DNA from 4 places in the Mesorhizobium sp. WSM4832 genome. Region 2 is predicted to be linked to each of the others. Evidence: predicted binding sites of a transcription regulator. Region 2 holds the regulator's gene; each other region holds the start of a gene.
The links. The regulator PhoB, encoded in region 2, activates phosphate uptake and scavenging genes when phosphate is short. The targets are predictions, from matches to a motif close to TGTCATNNANCTGTCAT.
Positions count from the first base shown of each region.

Region 1: a site for PhoB is predicted at 3,369-3,385, ahead of phnF (phosphonate metabolism transcriptional regulator PhnF). Genes of this name have one in related genera too.
Region 3: a site for PhoB is predicted at 2,861-2,877, ahead of phnC (phosphonate ABC transporter ATP-binding protein). Genes of this name have one in related genera too.
Region 4: a site for PhoB is predicted at 2,574-2,590, ahead of ppk2 (polyphosphate kinase 2). Genes of this name have one in related genera too.

Region 1 covers NZ_JBVVQH010000021.1:44,804-50,392, forward strand. The annotation lists gene AC0L2L_RS25670 (sugar ABC transporter ATP-binding protein) at 1-241, shown strand, start outside; gene AC0L2L_RS25675 (ABC transporter permease) at 238-1,203, shown strand; gene AC0L2L_RS25680 (zinc-binding alcohol dehydrogenase family protein) at 1,273-2,289, shown strand; gene phnF (phosphonate metabolism transcriptional regulator PhnF) at 2,593-3,330, opposite strand; gene phnG (phosphonate C-P lyase system protein PhnG) at 3,465-3,926, shown strand; gene phnH (phosphonate C-P lyase system protein PhnH) at 3,926-4,537, shown strand; gene AC0L2L_RS25700 (carbon-phosphorus lyase complex subunit) at 4,539-5,589, shown strand, end outside.
Region 2 covers NZ_JBVVQH010000008.1:13,673-19,261, reverse strand. The annotation lists gene AC0L2L_RS13135 (hypothetical protein) at 1-160, shown strand, start outside; gene AC0L2L_RS13130 (flavin-containing monooxygenase) at 317-1,576, shown strand; gene phoB (phosphate regulon transcriptional regulator PhoB) at 1,759-2,448, opposite strand; gene phoU (phosphate signaling complex protein PhoU) at 2,462-3,163, opposite strand; gene pstB (phosphate ABC transporter ATP-binding protein PstB) at 3,184-3,987, opposite strand; gene pstA (phosphate ABC transporter permease PstA) at 3,984-4,835, opposite strand; gene pstC (phosphate ABC transporter permease subunit PstC) at 4,839-5,589, opposite strand, start outside.
Region 3 covers NZ_JBVVQH010000021.1:52,555-58,143, reverse strand. The annotation lists gene phnE (phosphonate ABC transporter, permease protein PhnE) at 1-830, opposite strand, end outside; gene phnD (phosphonate ABC transporter substrate-binding protein) at 886-1,794, opposite strand; gene phnC (phosphonate ABC transporter ATP-binding protein) at 1,935-2,792, opposite strand; gene AC0L2L_RS25735 (DUF1868 domain-containing protein) at 2,908-3,618, opposite strand; gene AC0L2L_RS25730 (GNAT family N-acetyltransferase) at 3,686-4,177, opposite strand; gene AC0L2L_RS25725 (DapH/DapD/GlmU-related protein) at 4,392-5,006, opposite strand; gene phnL (phosphonate C-P lyase system protein PhnL) at 5,003-5,589, opposite strand, start outside.
Region 4 covers NZ_JBVVQH010000027.1:83,603-89,191, forward strand. The annotation lists gene AC0L2L_RS29730 (IS4 family transposase) at 128-1,360, shown strand; gene ppk2 (polyphosphate kinase 2) at 1,554-2,474, opposite strand; gene AC0L2L_RS29740 (aldo/keto reductase) at 2,737-3,780, shown strand; gene AC0L2L_RS29745 (glycosyl transferase family 90) at 3,868-4,839, opposite strand; gene AC0L2L_RS29750 (GntR family transcriptional regulator) at 4,954-5,589, opposite strand, start outside.

The DNA.
Region 1 (5,589 bases), on a different contig from region 2:
TGGCGTCGATGTCGGCACCAAGGCCGAGATCTACCGGCTGTTCAGCGCGCTTCTGTCGAAAGGCGCCGGCATCATCCTGATCTCGTCCTATCTGCCGGAAGTTTATGAACTGGCCGACACGCTGCATGTGTTCCGGCGCGGCAAGCTGGTCGCCACGCATGGCTTCCGCACCGCCGACCACGAGGAAATTCTCACGCAGGCGCTTGCCGAGAAACAAGAAAAGCAGGGAGGTCAGACATGAGCACCGAGGCCATCGCCGTCGAAAAGCCCAAGCGAAATTACAACGCCCTGTTCGGGCTGACGCTGCTGGCGCTGCTGGTTCTGCTGTGGGTCATCCTGTCGCTGGCGACGACGAGCTTCGCCTCGGCCAACAACATCTCGAACCTTTTGCGTCAAGGTTCGATGATTGCCATCCTGGCGGTCGGCCAGACGTTCGTCATCATCACCGGCGGCATCGATCTTTCCGTCGGCGCGGTGGTCGGCTTCACCACCGTCATCGCCGCCATGTTGATCAATGCCGGCCTGCCGGTCTTCCTCGCTATCCTGATCACTCTTCTGGTCGGCGTCGCCATCGGCCTGTTCCACGGCTTCGGCATCGTCAAAATGGGCCTGCCGCCCTTCATCATCACGCTGGCGACGCTGACATCCCTGCGCGGCATCGGCCTGTTGATGACCAACGGCAATTCGATCTCGATCAACAACGACGCCTTCCAGGAGTTCTCGCGCAATTCCTTCGTCGGCGTCCCCAACCTGTTCTGGATGGTCATCCTGGTTGGTATTCCGGCCTACGTGTTCCTGCATCACAGCCGCTGGGGCCGCTATCTGTTCTCGGTCGGCTCCAATGCAGAGGCCTCGCGCCTGTCCGGCGTCAACGTGCAGCGCACCATCTACATGGCCTACACGCTGTCCGGCCTGTGCGCGGCCTTCGTCGGCGTGCTGCTCGCCTCACGCATCGGCATCGGCAACCCGACGCAGGCCGAAGGCTGGGAACTGCAGGCGATTGCCTCGTCGGTGATCGGCGGCACCTCGCTGTTCGGCGCGGTGGGTTCGGTGCATGGGCCGCTGCTCGGCGCCTTCATCCTGGCCACCATCAACAACGGCGCCAACCTGCTCAACGTCAATGCCTTCTGGCAGCGGATCATCACCGGCCTGCTGATCATCGTCATCGTCTACTTCGACGGTCTGCGCCGTCGCGGCAAATGAATCCTCCCTGAAACTTCCGCGCCGGCCCGCGAGACCGAGGCCGGCGCGCTTTTTTGCTTCGGATTGCCCATGAAAGCCGTTGTCTGCCGCTCGCCCGGCGAGCTTGTCCTCGAAGACCGCGCCGACCCCGGTGCGCCGCCGCCCGGCTGGGCGCGCGTCGCGGTCAGCCATGTCGGCATCTGCGGCACCGACTACCACATCTTCGAAGGCAAGCATCCCTTCCTGGCCTATCCGCGCATCATGGGCCACGAGGTTTCCGGCACGATCGTCGAGGCGGGTGAAGGCGTCGACATCAGCGTCGGCGAGCCGGTGATCATCAATCCCTATCTGGCCTGCGGCAAATGCATTGCCTGCCGGCATGGCAAGCCGAATTGCTGCGTCAAGATCGAAGTGCTGGGCGTCCACCGCGACGGCGCTATGTGCGACGAGATCCTGGTACCGGCGCAAAACCTCTACCCGGCAAACGGCCTGTCGCTGGCCGACGCCGCCGCGGTGGAATTCCTGGCCATCGGCGCGCATGCGGTGCGCCGATCGCTTGGCATGCCCGGCGCGCGCACGCTGGTCATCGGCGCCGGCCCGATCGGCCTCGGTACGGCGATCTTCGCGCGCATCGCAGGGCAAGACGTCAGCCTGCTCGACATGAGCGCCGAGCGCCTCGGCTTCGCCGAAAAAGAACTCGGCTTTGCCGCGCTGGACGGTTCGAAGGCAACAGCCGATGAACTGGTGCGGCAGGCAACCGCCGGCGAAGGTTTCGATCTTGTCTTCGACGCGACCGGCAACACCCAGTCTGTGCAGTCGGCTTTCGTCCATGTCGCGCATGGCGGCACGCTGGTGCTGGTCAGCGTCGTCAAGGACGACATCGCCTTCTCCGACCCCGAATTCCACAAGCGCGAGATGACGCTGATCGGCAGCCGCAATGCGCTGAAGGCGGATTTCGAGCATGTGGCCGCTTCGATCCGCAACGGTGCCGTGCCGCTCGCCAAGCTCGTCACCCACCGCACGACGCTCGCCGGAACGCCGCGGGATCTCGCCAGATGGACGCATGAGAAGTCGGGGTTGATCAAGGCGGTTATCGAGGTCGGCTAGGAAGCCCGCATCGAGGTCTCGCTAACTGGATGGTTGTCTGCCCCGGCAAGTCGCAGTCTTGGTGGTTGGCAGAAGCGCCTATCCCTTCGTCATCCACGGGCGGAGCAAGGAGCGTAGCGACGCAGCGCAGACCCGAGGATCCATTCCGTGACGTCGACGCGTTGCAGCGATCCAGAATTCTGCTCCGCTGCGCTCTACGATCAAGGTTACGGAATGGATCCTCGGGTCTGCGCTCCGCTTCGCGTCGCTCCGCCCGTGGATGACGACCTCCGGTTTATCGTCCGAAGATGACGATGCCGAAGGCTAATCGCCGCCCGACAGCCTCAGTTCCACCCGTTCCGCGGGAAAGCGCGACTCGGCGAACTGGATCGGCTGGCCGTCGAGCGTGACGTTGACCGCGACGGTGACCAGCACGATGGCGCCGGGCTGCAAATCCAGCGCGGCAAGGTCGTCGGCATCGGCATGACGTGCCGACAGCACCGTCGAGTGTCTCAGATAGTCGTTGATGCCGAAGCGCTTGAGCGAGGCGGTGATCGATCCCGTCTCGGCCATGGCGGATTCGATGCCGGTGAAGCGTCCGGCATCGAACCAGGTCGTCGCGCGCGACACCGGGTGACCGTCGGCCTCGCCGCGTGTCTCCAGGCGGATGACGGCCGCGCCCTTCGCTATAGCCAGCGCCTCGGCGATGCGCCGGCTGGCCGGCTCTGTCGATGACGACAATAGCGCGATATGCCGTTCGGTCGTCTGCCCCTGCAGCCCGGTCGAGAAGCGCGTGCGCGCGCCGATCGGATAGGACAGACGCTTGCGCGACAAGACGAAGGTGCCGCGCCCCTGCTCGGCCCTCAGCACGCCTTCCTGCACAAGTGCTGCGATGGCGCTGCGCACTGTGTGGCGGTTGACGCCGTAGCGCGCCGCCAACACGACTTCAGGCGGCAGCGCTGCATTCTCGGCGAAATCGCCACTCGCGATCCCCTGCAAGATCCTGTCGGCGATCTGCCGCCACAGCGACACGCCGTTGCGTCTTTCGATGCTGCCCGCCAGTCCGACCACTCACTGCCCCCAAAGCAATTTCTTGCGCCTGTCATCCACCCGTCATGGACTCTCGTTACGAGATAAGTATAATTTGTATAATTGTCTATATCAATAGACAAATTCCGATATGCAGGAGCGATGCCATGCGAGGACAGGAAGCGCGCGAGCAGGCTGGGCGGAAGGCCTTGATGGCGACGCTGGCGCATGCCGCGGCCGATGAGATCGCCCGTCTGTGGAACGAGTCGGGCCTGCCTTCCGAGGCCGAGCTTTTGCGCGGCCCGGAGACCGGATTGGTAACGGTGCGCGGGCGGATCGGCGGCGGCGGCGCGCCCTTCAATGTCGGCGAGGCGACCGTCACCCGCGCCACGGTGCGGCTGCCGACCGGGCAGGTCGGCCATTCCTACGCGCTCGGCCGCGACAAGGGCAAGGCTAAGCTGGCAGCCATTGCCGACGCGCTGTGGCAGGACCCGGCGCACCGCGAGGCGGTCGAGACGAAGCTGGCCGCGCCCTTGCGCACGGCGCTCGATGCGGCGCGCGAGACGCGGCGGGTCGAAACGGCGGCCACGAAAGTGGATTTCTTCACCATGGTGCGCGGAGAGGACTGATGGATATCGCCACGCAATCGATCGACGGCGGTTTCACCGAACCGGTCTTCAACGCGCAGATCGTCTTCCGCGCCATCATGGACGCGATGGCGCGCCCCGGCACGGTCCAGACCCTGCAGCAGCTCGCCCATCCGCCGGCGCCGTTGTCGGCAACGGCCGGCGCCGTGGCGTTGGCGCTCTGCGACAACGACACGCCGCTCTGGCTCGATCCGCCGCTGCAGGCCGAAGCTTCGGTCAAGGCCTGGCTCGGCTTTCACACCGGCGCGCCTTTGGCCAACACGCCGGCCGACGCGCATTTCGCCTTGATCGCCAAACCGGCGGAAATGGTGGCGCTCGACGGTTTCTCGCAAGGCACTCAGGAATATCCCGACCGCTCGACGACGCTAATCCTGCTCACCAGCGATCTCGGTTCCGGCCCGACATTGCTGCTCGAAGGCCCCGGCATCGAAAAGACGGCGATGATCGCGCCGACCGGCATGCCGCGCCATTTCGTCGAGCAATGGAAGCAGAACAACCAGCGTTTCCCGCGCGGCGTCGACATCATCCTGGCGGCGCCCGGCAGCCTCGCCTGCCTGCCGCGCACCACCCGCATCAAGACGATGGAGGCATGACATGTATGTCGCGGTGAAAGGCGGCGAGGCCGCTATAGCCAACGCCCATCGCCTGCTGGCCGATCGCCGCCGCGGCGATCGTTCCGTGCCGGCGCTGCGCCTCGACCAGATCGTCGAGCAGTTGGCGCTTGGCGTCGACAGGGTGATGAGCGAAGGCTCGCTCTATGATCGCGAGCTCGCCGCTTTAGCCGTCGTCCAGGCGCGCGGCGACATGATCGAGGCGATCTTCCTGGTGCGCGCCTACCGCACCACGCTGCCCCGTTTCGGTTATACCAATCCGGTCGATACCGGCGCGATGCAACTCGAGCGGCGGGTGTCGGCCACCTACAAGGACCTGCCCGGCGGGCAAGTGCTCGGCCCGACCTTCGACTATACCCACCGACTGCTCGATCCCGAACTCGCCGCCGGCACCGAGGTCGAAACGCCGGCGCAGCGTCCGGTCGAGGCCGAAGCGATGCCGCGTGTCTCCGCCATCCTCGCCCATGAAGGCCTGATCGAAGCCGATGGCGACATGCCGCTCGACCACGTGCCTGGCGACATCACCCGCGAGCCGCTGCAATTCCCGATGGCGCGCGACATCCGCCTGCAGGCCCTGTCGCGCGGCGACGAGGGTTTTCTGCTGGCGCTCGGCTATTCGACGCAGCGCGGCTATGCCCGCAACCATCCTTTCGTCGGCGAGGTGCGCATCGGCGAAGTCGAGCTCGAGCTGGAGGTTCCGGAACTGCCTTTCGCCGTGCCGCTCGGCTCGATCCGCGTCACCGAATGCCAGATGGTCAACCAGTTCAAGGGCTCGGCCAAGGTGCCGCCGCAGTTCACCCGCGGCTACGGCCTCGTCTTTGGCCAGAGCGAGCGCAAGGCGATGGCGATGGCGCTATGCGACCGGGCGCTGCGTGCCGCCGAGCTCGGCGAGGATGTCGTCGCTGCCGCGCAGGACGAGGAGTTCGTCATCTCGCATTCCGACAATGTCCAGGCGACCGGCTTCGTCGAGCATCTGAAGCTGCCGCACTATGTCGACTTCCAGGCCGAGCTCGGCCTCGTTCGCCGCATGCGCG
Region 2 (5,589 bases):
CTACGTCATCGGCGCGGTGCCGATCGCGCTCCGTGCGTTCGTGCCGGAGTGGGCTCTTGACCTGGGCTTAGTGGTTCTTGCGACAGCCATCGCCTGGCTGGCCGGATTGCTGTGGATACGCGCGAGCACCATCGGGGTCGGCGATTCCGTCAAAAGCTGAAGCGCTCCAGGCGGCAAACGTTCGCTGAGAATGTCCGCAACGGGTCGAAAGAGTTGAAGAAGTCCGACGGGTTGTGAAGCAGACGCCGCGGTACCAGAAGGCCCGCCATTGCTGATTGCGCAAAATACAATAGGTTGACAATCAGAGGGGAGCGTAATGACGAGCGGAACGGACGTTCTTGATGCCGCCGTCATCGGTGCCGGTTGGGCGGGGCTAGGCGTCAGTCATGCGCTGAAGCAGCGCGGCTTGCGCCATAGAGTATTTGAGCGAGGTCGCATCGGCGAGACCTGGCGAACCCAGCGCTGGGACTCCTTTCGGATTAACACACCCAACAGCCAAACAGTCATGCCCGGGGATACCTATGTCGGCCCAGATCCCGACGGTGCGATGACAAGCGGCGAGTTTGTCGCGCTGTTGGAGGACTATGCCGGGCGGTATGGCCTTCCGGTGGAAACCGGTACGCCGGTGACCGACCTTGTTGCCAGCGGCGGCCTCTACCGGCTGACCCTTCCGAACGGCTCCCTGTGGGCGAGGAACGTGGTGATCGCCAGCAGCAACCAGAATTGTCCGGCGCGCCCACCTTTCTCTGCTTTGCTGCCGCTCAACATCCGACAGATCGATGCATCGGCCTACCGCAACGCATCCGGTCTCGACCATGGGGCCGTCCTGGTGATCGGCAGCGCCCAGTCGGGCGGCCAAATCGCCGAGGACTTGGTCCAGGCGGGGCGAACCGTATTTCTTGCAAGCAGCCGGGTCGGCCGACTGCCCCGCATGTATCGGGGTCGCCACATCAGTGTCTGGATGGTTCTTTCCGGATTGATAGATGTGACGCGCAGGGAAATGCTTCAGCAGGGACCCATTCCCGGAAGGCCGCTGACAGGAGCGCTCCATACGATCAGCCTGCAGTCCCTCAGCGCGCAAGGCGTTGTCCTTCTGGGCCGGCTCACGGGCGTCGACGCCGGACACCTCTCGTTCAGCGACGAGGCAGAAGCGCATGTCCGCCATGCAGACGAGGGCTCCGCAAGAATTCGAAGCCAGATCGACGAGTATATCGAGCGCAACGGTATCGATGCCCCGCGGGCTGAGCCGGACCCGGCCGAGGTGATTGCCGCGCTGCTGCCCAATCCACCGGTCCGATCAATCGATCTCGACGCCAGGGGGATCACAACGGTGATCTGGTGCACTGGGTTCAGGGGGGATTTCGGGTGGGTGCGCGTTCCCGAGGTGCTCGATGCACACGGCCAACCGTTGCACGAGAACGGGTTCGCAGGCGCTCCCGGCGTGTATTTTGCCGGCCTGCCTTTCGCGATCTCGCGACGGTCGGGCACAATATTGGCAATCGCGGAGGAAGCAGGCCGGTTGGTCGAAGATATCCAGCGTCGTTTAGCAGCTGCCTCTGACGTCCCGATTCAGTGATGCCGACTCGAAGCGAATATCATCCGGAGGCGGCTTCTTCCTCTCGCGAGATTCAGGCTATTAATCGGATCGAAGGGCTCTAAAGCGCGTCGCTGAAACGGATTCAGGCGCGCGCTTTAAGTCTTTGTTTTTATGCATGTCGTTTTGGCAAAACACCGCTGCACACTTTTGCGCGACATGCATTAATCCTCGCGGATCGCGTAGCCCGCCCCGCGGATGGTGCGGATGACGTCCGGCATGCGGCCGTTGTTGACCGCCTTGCGTAGGCGGCCGACATGGACGTCCACGGTGCGCTCGTCGATGTAGATCGTCTCGCCCCAGACATTGTCGAGCAACTGGCTGCGCGAGAACACCCGGCCGGGGTGACGCATCATGAATTCGAGCAGGCGGAACTCGGTCGGGCCGAGCCTGATCTCGCTCTTCTTGCGGTAGACGCGATGCGATTCCCGGTCGAGCACGATGTCGCCGACCTTGAGCACACTGGACAGCACCTCTGGCTTGGCGCGGCGCAGCAGCGCCTTGACGCGCGCCATGAACTCCGGCGTCGAGAACGGCTTGACCAGATAATCGTCGGCGCCGGTGGACAAACCTCGAACCCGATCGCTTTCTTCGCCTCGCGCGGTCAGCATGATGATCGGCAGCCGCTCGGTCTCGGGCCGCATCCTGAGGCGTCGGCAAAGCTCGATGCCGGAAACCGCCGGCACCATCCAGTCGAGCACGAGCAGGTCGGGAACGTTTTCCTGAAGGCGGATTTCGGCCTCGTCGCCGCGGGTCACCACTTCGACCTGGTAACCCTCGGATTCGAGGTTGTAGCGGAGCAGCACTCCTAGCGGCTCCTCGTCCTCCACCACCATGATGCGTGGCGCGATCATTGCCAGTTACCCTTCAGGCCGCCGGCGCCGACATCTCGTCCTGCTTCGGACGATTCGCGGGCAATTGCGTGCCGGTCAGCACATAATAGGCGTTCTCGGCGATGTTGGTCACATGATCGCCGATGCGCTCGAGGTTCTTGGCGCAGAACAGAAGATGCGTGCAAGCGGTGATGTTGCGCGGGTCTTCCATCATGTAGGTCAGGAGCTCGCGGAAGACGGACGTGTATTTGACGTCGATGCGTTCGTCGTCGTTGCGAAGCTTGGCCAGCGCCGTGGCGTCGCCCACCGTGTATTCCTGGATCACGGCCTGGACCTGGATCAGCACCAGCTGCGCCATGGAATCGATCGAATGCGTGAGATCGCGTGGCGCGGCGCTGACGCCCACCGAACCGACGCGCTTGGCGATGTTCTTGGCGAGATCGCCGATGCGTTCGAGGTCGCCCGCCATGCGGATCGAGCCGACCACATGGCGAAGATCGTCCGCCATCGGCTGGCGCTTGGCGATCAGCGTGATGGCGCGGTCGTCAAGTTCGCGCTGGCGCGCGTCCATGATGGCGTCGTCGGAGACGACGCGCTGCGCCAGCGCATTGTCGGTCTCGAGCAGGGCCCTGGCCGATGCGCCGACCATGGAGGCCGCAAGGTCGCCCATGTCGTTGATAAGCCGGCTGATCTGCCTCAGATCCTCGTCGAAGGAAGCGACGGTATGTTCGGCCATGATGATGTCCTCGTATGAACTCAGCCGAAGCGGCCGGTGATGTAGTCCTGCGTGCGCTTCTCGCGGGGCGAGGTGAAGATCTTCTCGGTCCGGTCGAACTCCACCAGCTCGCCGAGATACATGAACGCCGTCTGCCGCGACACACGTGCCGCCTGCTGCATGTTGTGGGTGACGATGACGATCGTGTAGTCGGCCTGCAGCTCGTCGATCAGTTCCTCGATCTTGGCGGTCGACAGCGGATCGAGCGCCGAGGCCGGCTCGTCGAGCAGGATGACCTCGGGCTTCACCGCCACGGTGCGGGCGATGCACAGACGCTGCTGCTGGCCGCCGGAGAGGCTGAGGCCGCTGGCGTTCAGCTTGTCCTTGACCTCGTTCCACAACGCCGCGCGCTTCAGCGCCTGCTCGACGCGGCTGTCCATCTCGGCCTTGCCGATCTTCTCGTAGAGCCTGACGCCGAAGGCGATGTTCTCGTAGATCGACATCGGGAACGGCGTCGGTTTCTGGAACACCATGCCGATCTTGGTGCGCAGCAGGTTGAGGTCCTGCGAGCGGTCGAGGATGTTCTTGCCGTCAAGCAGCACCTGCCCTTCCGCGCTCTGCTTCGGGTAGAGTTCGTAGATGCGGTTGAGCACGCGCAGCAGCGTCGACTTCCCGCAGCCCGACGGCCCGATGAAGGCGGTCACGCTGCGCTCGGGCAGGGACAGGTTGATGTCCTTCAGCGCCTTCGACTGACCATAGTAGAAGTTGAGGTTCTTGACCTCGATCTTGGCCTTCTCGACGGTCGTGTCGGGTGCGTTCAGGTCGGTGGACAACATCGGTTTCATCTGTCCTCTCTGCGTCCGGTCAGGCTGCGGGCGATGACGCTCAGGCCGAGAACCGTCAGGGTGATTATGAGTGCGCCCGTCCAGGCCAGCTGCTGCCATTCCTCGTAGGGGCTGAGAGCGAACTGGAAGATGGTCACCGGCAGGCTGGCCATCGGGGCATTGAGATTGCTCGACCAGAACTGGTTGTTGAGCGCGGTGAAGAGAAGCGGCGCCGTCTCGCCGGAAATACGGGCGATCGCCAAAAGGATGCCGGTGACGATACCGGACAGGGCCGCGCGATAGGCGACGGAGCGGATCACCACCCAGCGCGGCGCGCCGATGGCGGCGCCCGCTTCGCGCAGTGCGTTGGGCACAAGGTTGAGCATGTCCTCGGTGGTGCGCACCACGACGGGGATCACCAGGATGGACAGCGCTACGGCGCCGGCAATCGCCGAGAAGTGCCCCATCGGCCGCACCAGCAGCTCATAGACGAACAGGCCGATGATGATCGAGGGGGCCGACAACAGGATGTCGTTGATGAAGCGCACCACCGTGGTGAGCTTCGAGAAGCGACCATACTCGGCCATGTAGGTGCCGGCCAGCACGCCGATCGGCGTGCCGACGACGATGCCGATGATGGTCATCACGATGCTGCCGTAGATGGCGTTGAGCAGGCCGCCGGCATCGCCGGGCGGCGGTGTCATTTGCGTGAACACCGACAGCGACAACCCCGAGAGTCCTTTGTAGAGCAGGGCGCCGAGGATCAGCGCCAGCCAGGCGAGGCCGATGCCGGCGGCGATGACGCAAAGCGTCATCATCACGCCGTTCTTTCGCTTGCGGCTGTTGTGGAGTGCAAGGGACGTCGACATCGGTCAGGCTCCCGTGCGGGCGTCGATGCGCATCAGCATGTAGCGCGCGATGGCAAGGATGATGAAGGTGATGATGAAGAGGATCAGACCAAGCGACACCAGCGAGGATGTGTAGAGGTCGCCGTCGGCCTCGGTGAATTCATTGGCGATCGTTGCCGAGATCGTCGTGCCCGGCGCGAACAGCGAGGCGCTGATGCGGTGCGCATTGCCGATGACGAAGGTGACGGCCATCGTCTCGCCGAGCGCACGGCCGAGGCCGAGCATGACGCCGCCCATGATGCCGATGCGGGTATAGGGGATCGTCACGCGCCGGGTCACCTCCCAGGTCGTGCAGCCGATGCCATATGCCGATTCCTTCAGCACCGCCGGCACGGTGTCGAACACGTCCTTGGTGATCGAGGTGATGAACGGCAGCACCATGATGGCGAGGATCAGCGACGAGGTCAGCAGGCCGATGCCGTAGGGCGGGCCGGCAAACAGGCTGTTGAGGCCGGGGATGCCTTTGAAGAGCCAGATGACGAAGGGCTGGATCGTCGTCTGCAGGAATGGCGCGAAGACGAACAGGCCCCAGATGCCGTAGATGATCGAGGGGATGCCGGCCAGCAGCTCGACGGCGATGCCGATAGGGCGCCGGAGCGGTCGCGGGCAAAGCTCGGTCAGGAAGATGGCGATGCCGATGCCGATCGGCACGGCGATGATGATGGCGATGGCCGAGGTGACGACAGTGCCGTAGATGGGCGCCAAAGCGCCGAAA
Region 3 (5,589 bases), on a different contig from region 2:
CGCGAAATCGACAGCTTCAGCTCCTCGCCGATGCCGCCGCCGCCGACCGCGCCCATGATGGTCGAGATGCGCACGTTGATCTCGATCCGGAGCAGCGTGTAGGACATGAAATTGGGCAGCACCTGCGGCAGGTCGGCGAAGCGCACGCGCTCGAACCAGTTGGCGCCGACCGCGCGCAGACCCTCCTCCGGGCGCATGTCGATATTCTCGTTGATCTCGTAGAAAAGCTTGCCCAGCGCGCCGATCGAATGCAGGCCGATGGCGATGATGGCGGCGACCGGGCCGATCGAGACGATGGCCGCGAACAGGCCGGCGATGACGATCTCGGGGAAGGCGCGCAGCAATTCCATGAAGCGCTTGACGACAAGCCGCAGGAGGGGACTCGGCGTCAGGTTGCGCGCGGCGATGAAGGAGAAGGGCACGGCAAACACGAAGCCGATGAAGGTCGAGACCAGCGCCACGTTCACCGTGGTCAGCATCAGCTCGAAATATTCAGGGATATAGAAGCCGTCCCAGACGTAGACGCGGCCGAGCGGGAAGTTGAACTCCTGCGTGCCCTTGTCATTTGGCGAGGCGATATCGAAAAGCGCCCGCCAGACATCGCTCCAGTCCTTCGGTACCAGCCAGCTCAGGAAGTCGAGAATGTGCGGCAACCGGTCGAAGAAATGCCCGGCATTGGCTTCGTCGGCGAACCACATCGTGGCGCACATGGCGACAAGCAGCAGCGCGACGCCGAGCGCGGTGTAGAAACGGCGCAGCGAGGTCTGGCGTCGCCAGGCATCCGCTTGCTGCCGGGTGGCTTCGGTATGGATTGTCGCCGAGACTGTCATGATTGGAACATGCAAAAAGGGCGGCGTTTCACCACGCCGCCCTTTTCTGATGCCGTCAGCCGCCGATAGCGGCTTTGCGGGCTTCGACGATGACGTTGTAGAATTCCGGCTTCACAGGGACGTAGCCGGTGAAATCGCCACCCTCGACGCCTTCGAAGCAGGCCTTGTCCTTGGCCGGCAAGGCGGTGAAGAAGGCGGTGAGCTTGGCGGTCATGTCGTCGCCGAGCGCGGTGCGGACCACCAGCGGGCCGTTCGGGATCAGGCCCGAGCGCCACACTTCGACGAAGTCGTTCGGGTCGACGGCGCCCTTGGCGACTTCCTTGTGGAAGGTGCCGGAGGTGTAGCCGTTCTTGAAGTCGCCGATGCCTGAGGAATCGTCCACGGCAACGTCGACCTTGCCGTCGCGCACGGCCAGCACGTTGTTCTCATGGCCGCCGTTGAACTGGGTCGAGGCGAAGTAGGTCTCGTTCGAAGCGCCGGTGTCCTTCGGAATCTGGGTCAGCGGGATCAGATAGCCCGAGGTCGAGTCCGGATCGGCGTAGCCGAGCTTCTTGCCCTTGGCCGACTTGATGTCGGTGATGCCGGACGTCTTCAGCGCCAGGCCGACCGAATAATAGCCGGTCGAGCCGTCGGTCTGCTGGGTGGTGAGGATCGGCGTGACCGCCTTCGGGTCCTTGATATAGACGCTAGCGTAGCCGGACGCGCCGAGCTCGGCGAAGTCGAGCGTGCCGCCGAGCAGGCCCTGGATCACGCCGTCATAGTCGGCGGCCGGGAACAGCGACACCTTCTCGAAGCCGAATTCCGACTTCAAATGGTCGGCGAGGCACTGGTAGTTGCGCAGGCGGTCGGTCTCGTTCTCGCCGCCGAGGATGCCGACGCGGAACTCCTTGATGTCAGCGGCGTGTGCGGCGCTTGCCGCCATGGCGAGCAGTGAAACTGCTCCAAAAACCATCTTCCTGAACATTTTGATCTCTCTCCTGTTGTTCCGGCTGCGCGCCGGCGGCGTTCTGATTTTCCAAGTCTTGCCTTTGACGCTGGCGGGCGATCCGGGTTGCTCTGCTGAAATCCGCGATTGGCCCGAGCTATCGGCGCGAGGCGGTGGACTCAGTAGCCAGGGAAGGCTGGTTCGAGCGGTCCGGCGGATGCGGTGATCTTGGGCCTGATGGTCACGCTGGTCGACGTGATGGCTTCGGAGATCTCGGCGCCGCTGGCATCGGCGCCGTAGACAGTGCGCACGGCGTCGCGGTCGAGGTCTTGCGGAGCGCCGTCGAAGACGACCTTGCCGGCGGCCATGCCGATGATGCGATTGCAATAGGCTCGCGCCGTGTCCAGCGTGTGCAGGTTGGTGACGACGGTGATGCCTTCGCGCAGGTTGATGTCACGCAGCGAATCCATCACCACCCTAGCATTGAGCGGGTCGAGCGAGGCGATCGGCTCGTCGGCCAAGAGCACCTTCGGCTGCTGCATCATGGCGCGGGCGATCGCGACGCGCTGCTGCTGGCCGCCGGACAGCGTGCCGGCCGGCTGCAATGCGGTGCGGGCGATGTCGAGGCGCTCGAGCGCGGCCACCGCCTCGGCGCATTCGACGCGCGTGAACATGCCGAGCAGGTTGGAAACCGTCGAGCGGTGATTGAGGCGGCCGAGCAGGACATTGGTCAAAACGTCGAGGCGCGGCACCAGGTTGAACTGCTGGAAGATCATGGCGCAGTCGCGCTGCCAGCGGCGCAGCGGCGAACCCTGCAGGCTCGACACCTCGGCGCCGTCAAAGAAAATCGAACCATGGCTAGGGTCGATGAGCCGGTTGATCATGCGCAGCAGCGTCGACTTGCCGGCGCCCGAGCGGCCGATGATGCCGACCATCTGGCCGCGCGGTATGGAAATGTTGATGTCGCTGACAGCGGTGTTCTTGCCAAATCGTCGGGTTATGCCGCGGATTTCGAGCGAGGCCGATGATGCTGACATACCAAAACTCCAGTCCATCGCTTTTGCAGGTCTGTTAACCTTCGCTAGCGCAGGCACGTGAAGCTGGGGTGTCGGATTGATGTCAGTTTTGTTACCGCCCACAGGCTTGGCGGGGTTACTCCAGGATAAGCAATTCCTCGAAATGCTTCATGTCCTTGAAGCTGCAGAAGGCCGGCGGGCGCAATTCGATCACCGGAGCCTGGCGCTCGAGGAACGACAGGCAATCGTCGAACAGATCCCGCCAGACGGCCACGCGTTCGTCGGCGAGCCGGCGGATCTGGTAGGCGAAAGTGATGTGGAAGACATAGGCGTCGTGGTCCGGGTGGCGGTAGCCGAACGGTACCGAAAGCGCGTCACGCCAGGCGTTCAGGATCCGGCGGTCTTCCTCGGTGGCGCCGGCGACGGTGAGGCCGGTCGGCACGACTTCGACAACTTTGATCTTGAAGGGGTCGTGACTCTCGAAGCCTTGCAGCCGTTCGAGATAGAGGCGGGTCATGCCGTCGATGTCGGTGTCGAGCGGTACGTCCGAAGGCCAGTAAGGGAGGCGGCGGCGATATTCGATGATGCCCTGGAACAGGGTCATGTGCAGGCTGGAGATCGGCGTGAAGGCGAGGCGATCGGCGTCGGGCATTGCGAGCATGCGCTCGCGCACCTTGATGATCGCCGCTTCGGAAGCAGAGCCCTTGACCAGATGGCAGACGACAGTGTTGCCGGGTTCGAGCAGGAAGTTGCCAGCCGTGTCGTAGCGAGTGCCGAGATGCGTCGGCGGCGTCGGGTTGGTACCTTCGAAGAATCCGGCGAGCGAGGGTCTGATTGTGTCGAGCATGGCGATCTCCTGGGGGAGATCGTCTCGTGTCCGACTCATGTGTCAAGGATGTGAAACCCACGTATGTCTACAGCATGCGGTGCATCACGAACGCATCGACATAGCCTAGCCGCGGATGGTCGAATGCTTGCGGGATGGTGCCGACAATGTCGAAGCCGAGCCGCTGCCACAGCTTCACCGCGCGCTCGTTGCTGCTGATGACGAAGTTGAACTGCATGGCGCGGAAGCCGAGTTCGACAGCCCGCTGCAAGGAATGCTCGCACATCGCGGTCGCAATGCCGCGCCCGGTCGATGCGGCCGATGTCACATAGCCGCAATTGGCGATATGCGCGCCGCCACCACGCTGGTTGGCGTGGAGATAGTAGCAGCCTGCCACGTCGCCGGTTTCCTCGGCCACGAACACGTCGTGGCCATCGGAAAACCAGTAGCCCAGCGCCTGGTCGCGGTTCCAGTCGCGGGGCAGCGCATAAGTTTCACCGGCCCGCAGGACAGGTTCGAGAATGGACCAGATCGCATTTGTGTCGGCCGGTGTGGCGGGACGAATGATCGGCACGGTCAGGGTCTCGCGCGAGATGGAAACGGATCAGAACCAAATAGCGGCAAGGATACTGCCGAGAAAGACCAGGACCACAAAGGCAGTCACCATTCCCGGCTCCGCGGCGGCTGTCGGCGGGGCCGGCACGTCTTCTCGCAAGGGCTGCATGAACCCCTCAAACATACCTCACTTTAGCATATGCGCATGTTCCTGGACACACGCGAAAACACGCCCGTCTTCAGCCGCCGTGTTTCTCCAGGAAAGCCTCGGCCGACAGTTCACGAAAATCGTCGAGCGCGGCGCGCAGCCTCGCATGATCCCAATCCCACCAGGCTAAAGCCTGGTAGCGCTCGGCGGTGCGGCGGTCGAAGCGCTCGCGGATCGGCTTTGCCGGCACGCCGCCGACGATGGTGTAGGGCGCGACATCCTTCGACACCACCGCACCCGCGCCGACCGCCGCGCCGTCGCCGACGCTCACGCCGGGCAGGACCGTCGAACCGTGGCCGAGCCAGGTGTCGTGGCCGATGGTGACGCGCTTTGCGCGGCGCTGAGCGAAGAATTCGCTCTCATGCTCGGCGTCGTCCCAATAGTCGGAGGCGCGGTAGGTGAAGTGGTGCAGGGTCGGCCGCCAGGTCGGGTGGTTGGTGGCGTTGATGCGCACGCTTGCCGCGATGTTGGAGAACTTTCGAATAGTCGCGCACCAGACGGCGCAGTCCTGCATCATGTAGGAATAGTCGCCGAGCTCGCATTCGGCGACGCGGCTGCGCTCGGCGATCTCGGTCCAGCGGCCGAGCGTCGAGTTCTCGACCTGCGCCGTCGGATGGATCAGCGGCGTTTCCGAAAGCTTCATCATGCGGCTACCTTGCCTGCGGCGAAAGCGGTGACGTCGATGACGCGATCGGCGACGGCGTCGCGCACGTCGAGATCATGGAAGATGCCGAGCAAGGCGACGCCCGCCGCCTTCTTGGCGGCGATCAGCTGGACCACGACATCGCGGTTCCTGGCGTCGAGCGAAGCGGTCGGTTCGTCGAGCAGGAGGATCGGATGCTCGGTGATGAAGCCGCGCGCGATGTTGACGCGCTGCTGCTCTCCGCCGGAGAAGGTCGCGGGCGGCAGGGCCCAAAGCTTTTCCGGCAGGTTGAGCTGCGCCAACAGCGCACGAGCCTTCGCACGCGCCGCATCCCTGTCCTCGCCGCGCTCGACCAGCGGCTCGGCGACGACGTCGAGCGCCGGGACGCGCGGCACGGTGCGCAGGAACTGGCTGACATAGCCGATGGTACGGCGGCGCACGGCAAGCACGGTGCGCGGACTGGCTGTCGCGAGATCGATCAGCCCGCCCGCATGCTGGACGATGATCTGGCCTTCATCGACGGCGTAGTTGCCATAGAGCATCTTCAGGATCGAGCTTTTTCCCGCGCCGGACGGGCCGCCGAGCA
Region 4 (5,589 bases), on a different contig from region 2:
GGATCGAGTACGGACTGGGGCGATTTGGTGATCGCTTCCTGCAAAAAGGGGGGCCTGCCTGCATGCTGCGCTGGTTGCGCGGCCTGGATCGTGCATTCGCCGCCTTGGCGCAGGTCGGGCAGGCGAGATGCGGTTCCGACGCTTTTTGCACAACAGTTCGGTAACGGCGGTGGAGATGGCGCAGCACGCCGGCGCGCTGACCGGGCAGCGTGCAGCCGGCCGGCACGTCGTTGCGGTGCAGGACACCTCGGAGTTGGTGCTGAAGGGTCGCCGCGCATCGGACCGCTACGGCTCGGTTGGCAATGGCAAGGCGGCAGGCTTGCTGCTGCACCCGGTTCTTGCGATGGAGGCCGGCACAGGAGCGCTGCTGGGTCTTGTGGCGATGCAGGTCTGGAACCGCAATGGACAAGAGCAGGCGCCACGACGCCAGCGGACGACGACGCTCAAGGAATCGCAGCGCTGGATCGATGCGACACGGCAGGCCGGCGAGGTTCTGGATGAAGCAGCCAGCATCACCATGGTGTCGGATCGCGAGAGCGACTTCTATGAGCTGTTTGCGACACGGCCGCACAACGTCGATCTGGTCGTGCGGGCCTGCCAAAACCGACGCGTCGACACACAACAGGACGAACCGGGCTTGCTGTTTGCCTTCATCGACGCGCAGCCCGAGCAAGCCCGGTTCGCGGTGACCATTCCCGCCGCCCCTGGGCGCAGGGCACGAGATGCCGAGTTGGCGATGCGCTTCGCGCCGGTGAGGCTGCGGCGGCCGCTCAACGGAGCCGATCCAGCGTTGCCCGACATGGTTGGCTTGACCCTGGTCGACGTTCGCGAGACCTCGCAACCGGATGATGGCAATGAACCCGTGCACTGGCGGTTGCTGACCACCCACGCTGTCGCCACCGTTGCCGAGGCGCGTCGCGTCATCGATCTCTACCGTATGCGCTGGACCATCGAGGAGTTCTTCCGCACGCTCAAGACAGCCGGCTTCGACATCGAGGGGGCCGATATTGGCGAGCCGCAAGCCATGACCAACTTCGTTGCCGCGGCCACGATTGCCGCCGTTACCATCAAGCAACTCGTGCAGGCCCGCGACGGCAACACCGATCAGTGTCTAGGCGATGCTTTCGATCCTGACGACCGTCCCATCCTTGAAGCCGTCTGCGCCAAGCTTGAGGGCAAGACCGAGCGACAACGCAATCCTCACCCGAAAGGCTCCATGGCCTTTGCCGCCTGGGTCATCGCCCGCCTGGGCGGCTGGACCGGTTACTACGGCAAGCCAGGCCCCAAGGTCATGCGCATCGGCTTGGCCGAGTTCAACGCCATTAAATACGGCGTTCGTCTCGAGCTTCCAAATGTGTGAATCCGATAGGTATAGTGACGGGGAGAAATGCCCGGCAGGGCAATGAGGGGCAGCGCTGCCGGTGGAGATTAGCGACAGGTTCCCGATGCCATTTGACCTTTGCGGCGAATTGGGGCTCAACCACCGACGTCGGCGCCGCCCCTCATCCGCCCTTCGGGCACCTTCTCCGTGAACGGGGAGAAGGAAATAACCCTCAATACTTCTCCGGCACGTAGAGGTCGCGCGGCAGGACCTGGCGCTCGTATTGCGGGTTGAAGACGCGCTCCGGCAGCGTGATTTCCTCGTGCGGAACCTCCTCATACGGCAATTGCTGCAGCAGGTGGTCGATGCAGTTCAGCCGCGCCCGCTTCTTGTCGTTGCCCTCGACGATGAACCAGGGCGCTTCCGTGATGTTGGTGCGGGCGAAGGTCTCTTCCTTGGCCTTGGTGTATTGCTCCCAGCGCACGCGCGACTGCAGGTCCATGGGCGACAGTTTCCACTGCTTCATGGGATCGTGGATGCGCATCAGGAAGCGCATCTGCTGTTCCTCGTCGGTGATCGAGAACCAGTATTTCACCAGGGTGATGCCGGAACGGACCAGCATGCGCTCGAATTCCGGCACGTCGCGGAAAAACTCCTCGACCTGGTCCCCGTTGGCGAAGCCCATCACCCGCTCGACGCCGGAGCGGTTGTACCAGGAGCGGTCGAACAGCACGATTTCGCCACCGGCCGGCAGATGCGGCACGTAGCGCTGGAAATACCATTGCGACTTTTCACGCTCGGTCGGCGCCGGCAATGCCACGACACGGGCGATGCGAGGGTTGAGGCGCTGCGTGATGCGCTTGATGACGCCACCCTTGCCGGCGGAGTCACGGCCCTCGAAGATCACCACAAGCTTCTTCTTGTGGTAGGCGACCCATGACTGCAGCTTGATCAGTTCGGACTGCAGCCTGAGCAGCTCGCGGAAATAGGTCATGCGCTCCATGGAAGGCGGATGCGACTTCTTGTAGATCTTGGCGATCTCGAGCGAGAGCGCCGGTTCGGAAATCTCCAGCTCATAGTCCTCGTCGAGCGTGTCTTCGAGTTCGGCTTCGAGCCAGTCCTTCGCCCCGGAATTCGGCTTCACTTCATTCATCGCGCAGCTCCGTCTGTCTGTCAGCCATATCGCTTCGGAATGCGCTGCGGCTCCGGCCGAACACGACACTCCGTAAGCCGACTGAGATACAGAGGCGCAATGACGGTTTTATTGCAAGCGCGGGACGACAGCATCGAAATAGCCGATATGTGATCGGCGCGTATCGGCAGCGGGGCGACAAGCCACCTGAATTGTCCTACAAATCCCCTTGCCTCTTCCCGGCGCTCGCCACGGCGCTTCTTCAACAATTGCGAGGACTGACATGGAATACCGCACGCTGGGCCGTTCCGGCTTGAAAGTCTCGACATTGACGCTTGGCACCATGACCTTCGGCGGCTCGGGCCCATTCGCCGCCGTCGGCAATTCCGATCTGGCGGAAGCCAGGCGCATCATCGACACCTGCATCGATGCCGGCATCAACCTCATCGACACCGCGAATGTCTATTCCAACGGCCTCTCGGAAGAGATCATCGGCGAGGCGCTTGGCGGCAAGCGCAAGAACGATGTGCTGATCGCCTCGAAGGCGCGCATGCGCATCGGCAGCGGCCCCAATGACGAAGGCCTGTCGCGCCACCATCTGATCCGCGAATGCGAAAGGAGCCTGAATCGGCTCAAGACGGACGTCATAGACATCTATTTCGTCCACCAGTGGGACGGGCTGACGCCGCTGGATGAGACGGTCTCGGCGCTCGACACCTTGGTCAACCAGGGCAAGGTCCGCTATATCGGCTGTTCCAATTACTCGGGCTGGCAGGTGATGAAGGCGCTGGCTGTCAGCGACAGCCGCCATCAGGCCCGTTTCGTCACCCAGCAGATCCACTACACGCTGGAAGCGCGCGAGGCCGAATACGAATTGCTGCCGATCTCGGTCGACCAGGGCCTCGGCGTGCTGGTCTGGAGCCCGCTGGCCGGCGGCCTGCTGTCCGGCAAATATCATCGCGACAGCCCAACCGCGCGCCAGATCGGCGGCTGGAAGGAACCGCCGATCCGCGACGAGGATCGCCTGTGGCGCATCGTCGATGTGCTGGTCGATATCGGCAAGGCACGCGGCGTCTCAGGCGCGCAGGTGGCGCTTGCCTGGCTGCTCGGCCGTCCTGCAATAAGCTCGCTGGTGATCGGCGCCCGCAATGAGGCGCAGCTCGAGGACAATCTCGCCGCGGCCAGCCTTTCGCTCACCGAAGAAGAGCGCCAGCGCCTCGATGCCGTCAGCCGGCCACCGGTGCTTTACCCCTACTGGCACCAGCAGTACACGGCAAGGGACCGTTTCGGACCGGCCGATCGGGTGCTCGACCGCTCTCATGCCTAGGGCGCAGCGAGGGTGTTTTACGCAATTCCGGACGGAAGGCTACGGCGAAGCCGAGCCTGACCGCTACGCACTTTTCCTGGAATTGCCTTAGCCGGCGATAAAGCGCCAGACTTCCGCGTCGGGCTTTATCTGCCCGCTCAGCACGAAATATTTATAGAGGACGAGCAGCGAGATCGCCTGCTCGTCCGGCTCGTTGCCAAATTTGCGGCAATAGGCGTTGGCGGCGGCGGTGATCCGTCCCGCCTCGTTGGGATGTTTTTCGAAATAAGCCACCTTGTCGGCCAGGTCGGAGAAATCCTGCTCCAGCGGCACGTAGTGGACATTGGGCTCGACCTGGGCTTCGGCGAACCAGGTTTCGTAAGTCGGTTCCGGCATCAGGCAGAGCGAATTGGAGCTCATGATCCATTTCAGGTTTGTCGCGACATCATTGCCTTCGAGCGAGACGATATAGCGATAACGCCGTTGTTCCTCGATGTTCAGAAACGGCTTGCGGTATCCGTCCGGCGCATCGGCCCTGTGGGAGCCCGCATCGCAGATCGGCAGGTCGGCGGCCATTTCCACGAAGCGGGTGCGAATCGGGTTGTTGAGATGCCCGCGCCAGACCACCATCGGACGCTTGGCCGCGAAAGGCAGGCTGTCGGGCGGCATGTAGAAGTGGCGGAACTTGTTGAGCTTCATCAGCACGCCGTTCGCGTTGTCGTCGCCGATGGGCCGGTCCTTGACGATCCTCGGAAACTCCGGAACGCCGACGACGTCGCCGTATTCGAAATCGATCAGCAGGCCGGGATCGAAGTAGCGGGCGAATTCCTTGAGGTCGTAATAATACATGCTGGAAGAGGACGGCAGCTTGCCGACGGCTATGGCGTCCGGACTGGGCACGAACGGGTGCTCCAGCTTGTTGTAGTAGTTCAGTCGCTCGCGGACCGTCTTGCCCGAAAGCCTGGCCTGCTCAAGCCTGCTGGCCAGGCGATCGCGAAACAGTGATTGCGGTGCGCGGTCACGCGCGAAATTGCGCGCGTAATAGAACAGCTTTGCGGCGGTTCGTGAAATTGTGGCCATGCGTCCGCGAGTTCAGCAAGATAGTCAACGGTAGTCAGCCTTCATCCCCCTAGTCTCCTACAGCATTCTCCCGGTCATGTTGCAAGCCCGCTAATGCGAATGGCCGCGCGATACCTACGCTGCGACGACGGCGAATCCCCTGGCGCGCAAGCCGCGCCGGTCGTCATGCAGCGAGGTGACCAGCCGATCGCGACTGCCGGCGATGTGATCGGAAAGCAGCCGCGCCGCTGCGTCGGCATGACCGGCCCCGACGGCGGCCAGGATGGCGTGATGTTCGGCCCAGGCGCGGTCGAGCGCCTTTTCATCGCGCACCTCCAGCCAGCGCGCCCGCGACAGCCTGGTCATCGCGTCGCGAACCCCCCTGAGCAGAAACTCGTTGCCCGAAAGCCTTGCCAGTTCGATGTGGAAATCCATGCCGACGCGGTGCCACTCCTCGCGCGGTGTCTCGGCATCGCAGGAATCAAGCATCGCGGCGATCACGTCGATCCCGCCGCGGTCTTCGAGCGCCGCCGTCAGGCGGACCGCCGCGACCTCGACCGCCTCGCGGTAGACGGCGATCTGCCCGAGTTCCGCAAGGTTGATCGGCGCCACCGTCCAGCCGCGGCCGTCACGGCCGATCAGCCCTTCCGTCTCCAGGCGCAGCAGCGCCGCCCGCACCGGTGTGCGCGAGGCGCCGAAACGGCTCTCGATCCAGCGCTCGGTCAACCTTTCGCCCGGGCCGATCTCCAGCCCGAGGATCATTTCGCGAAG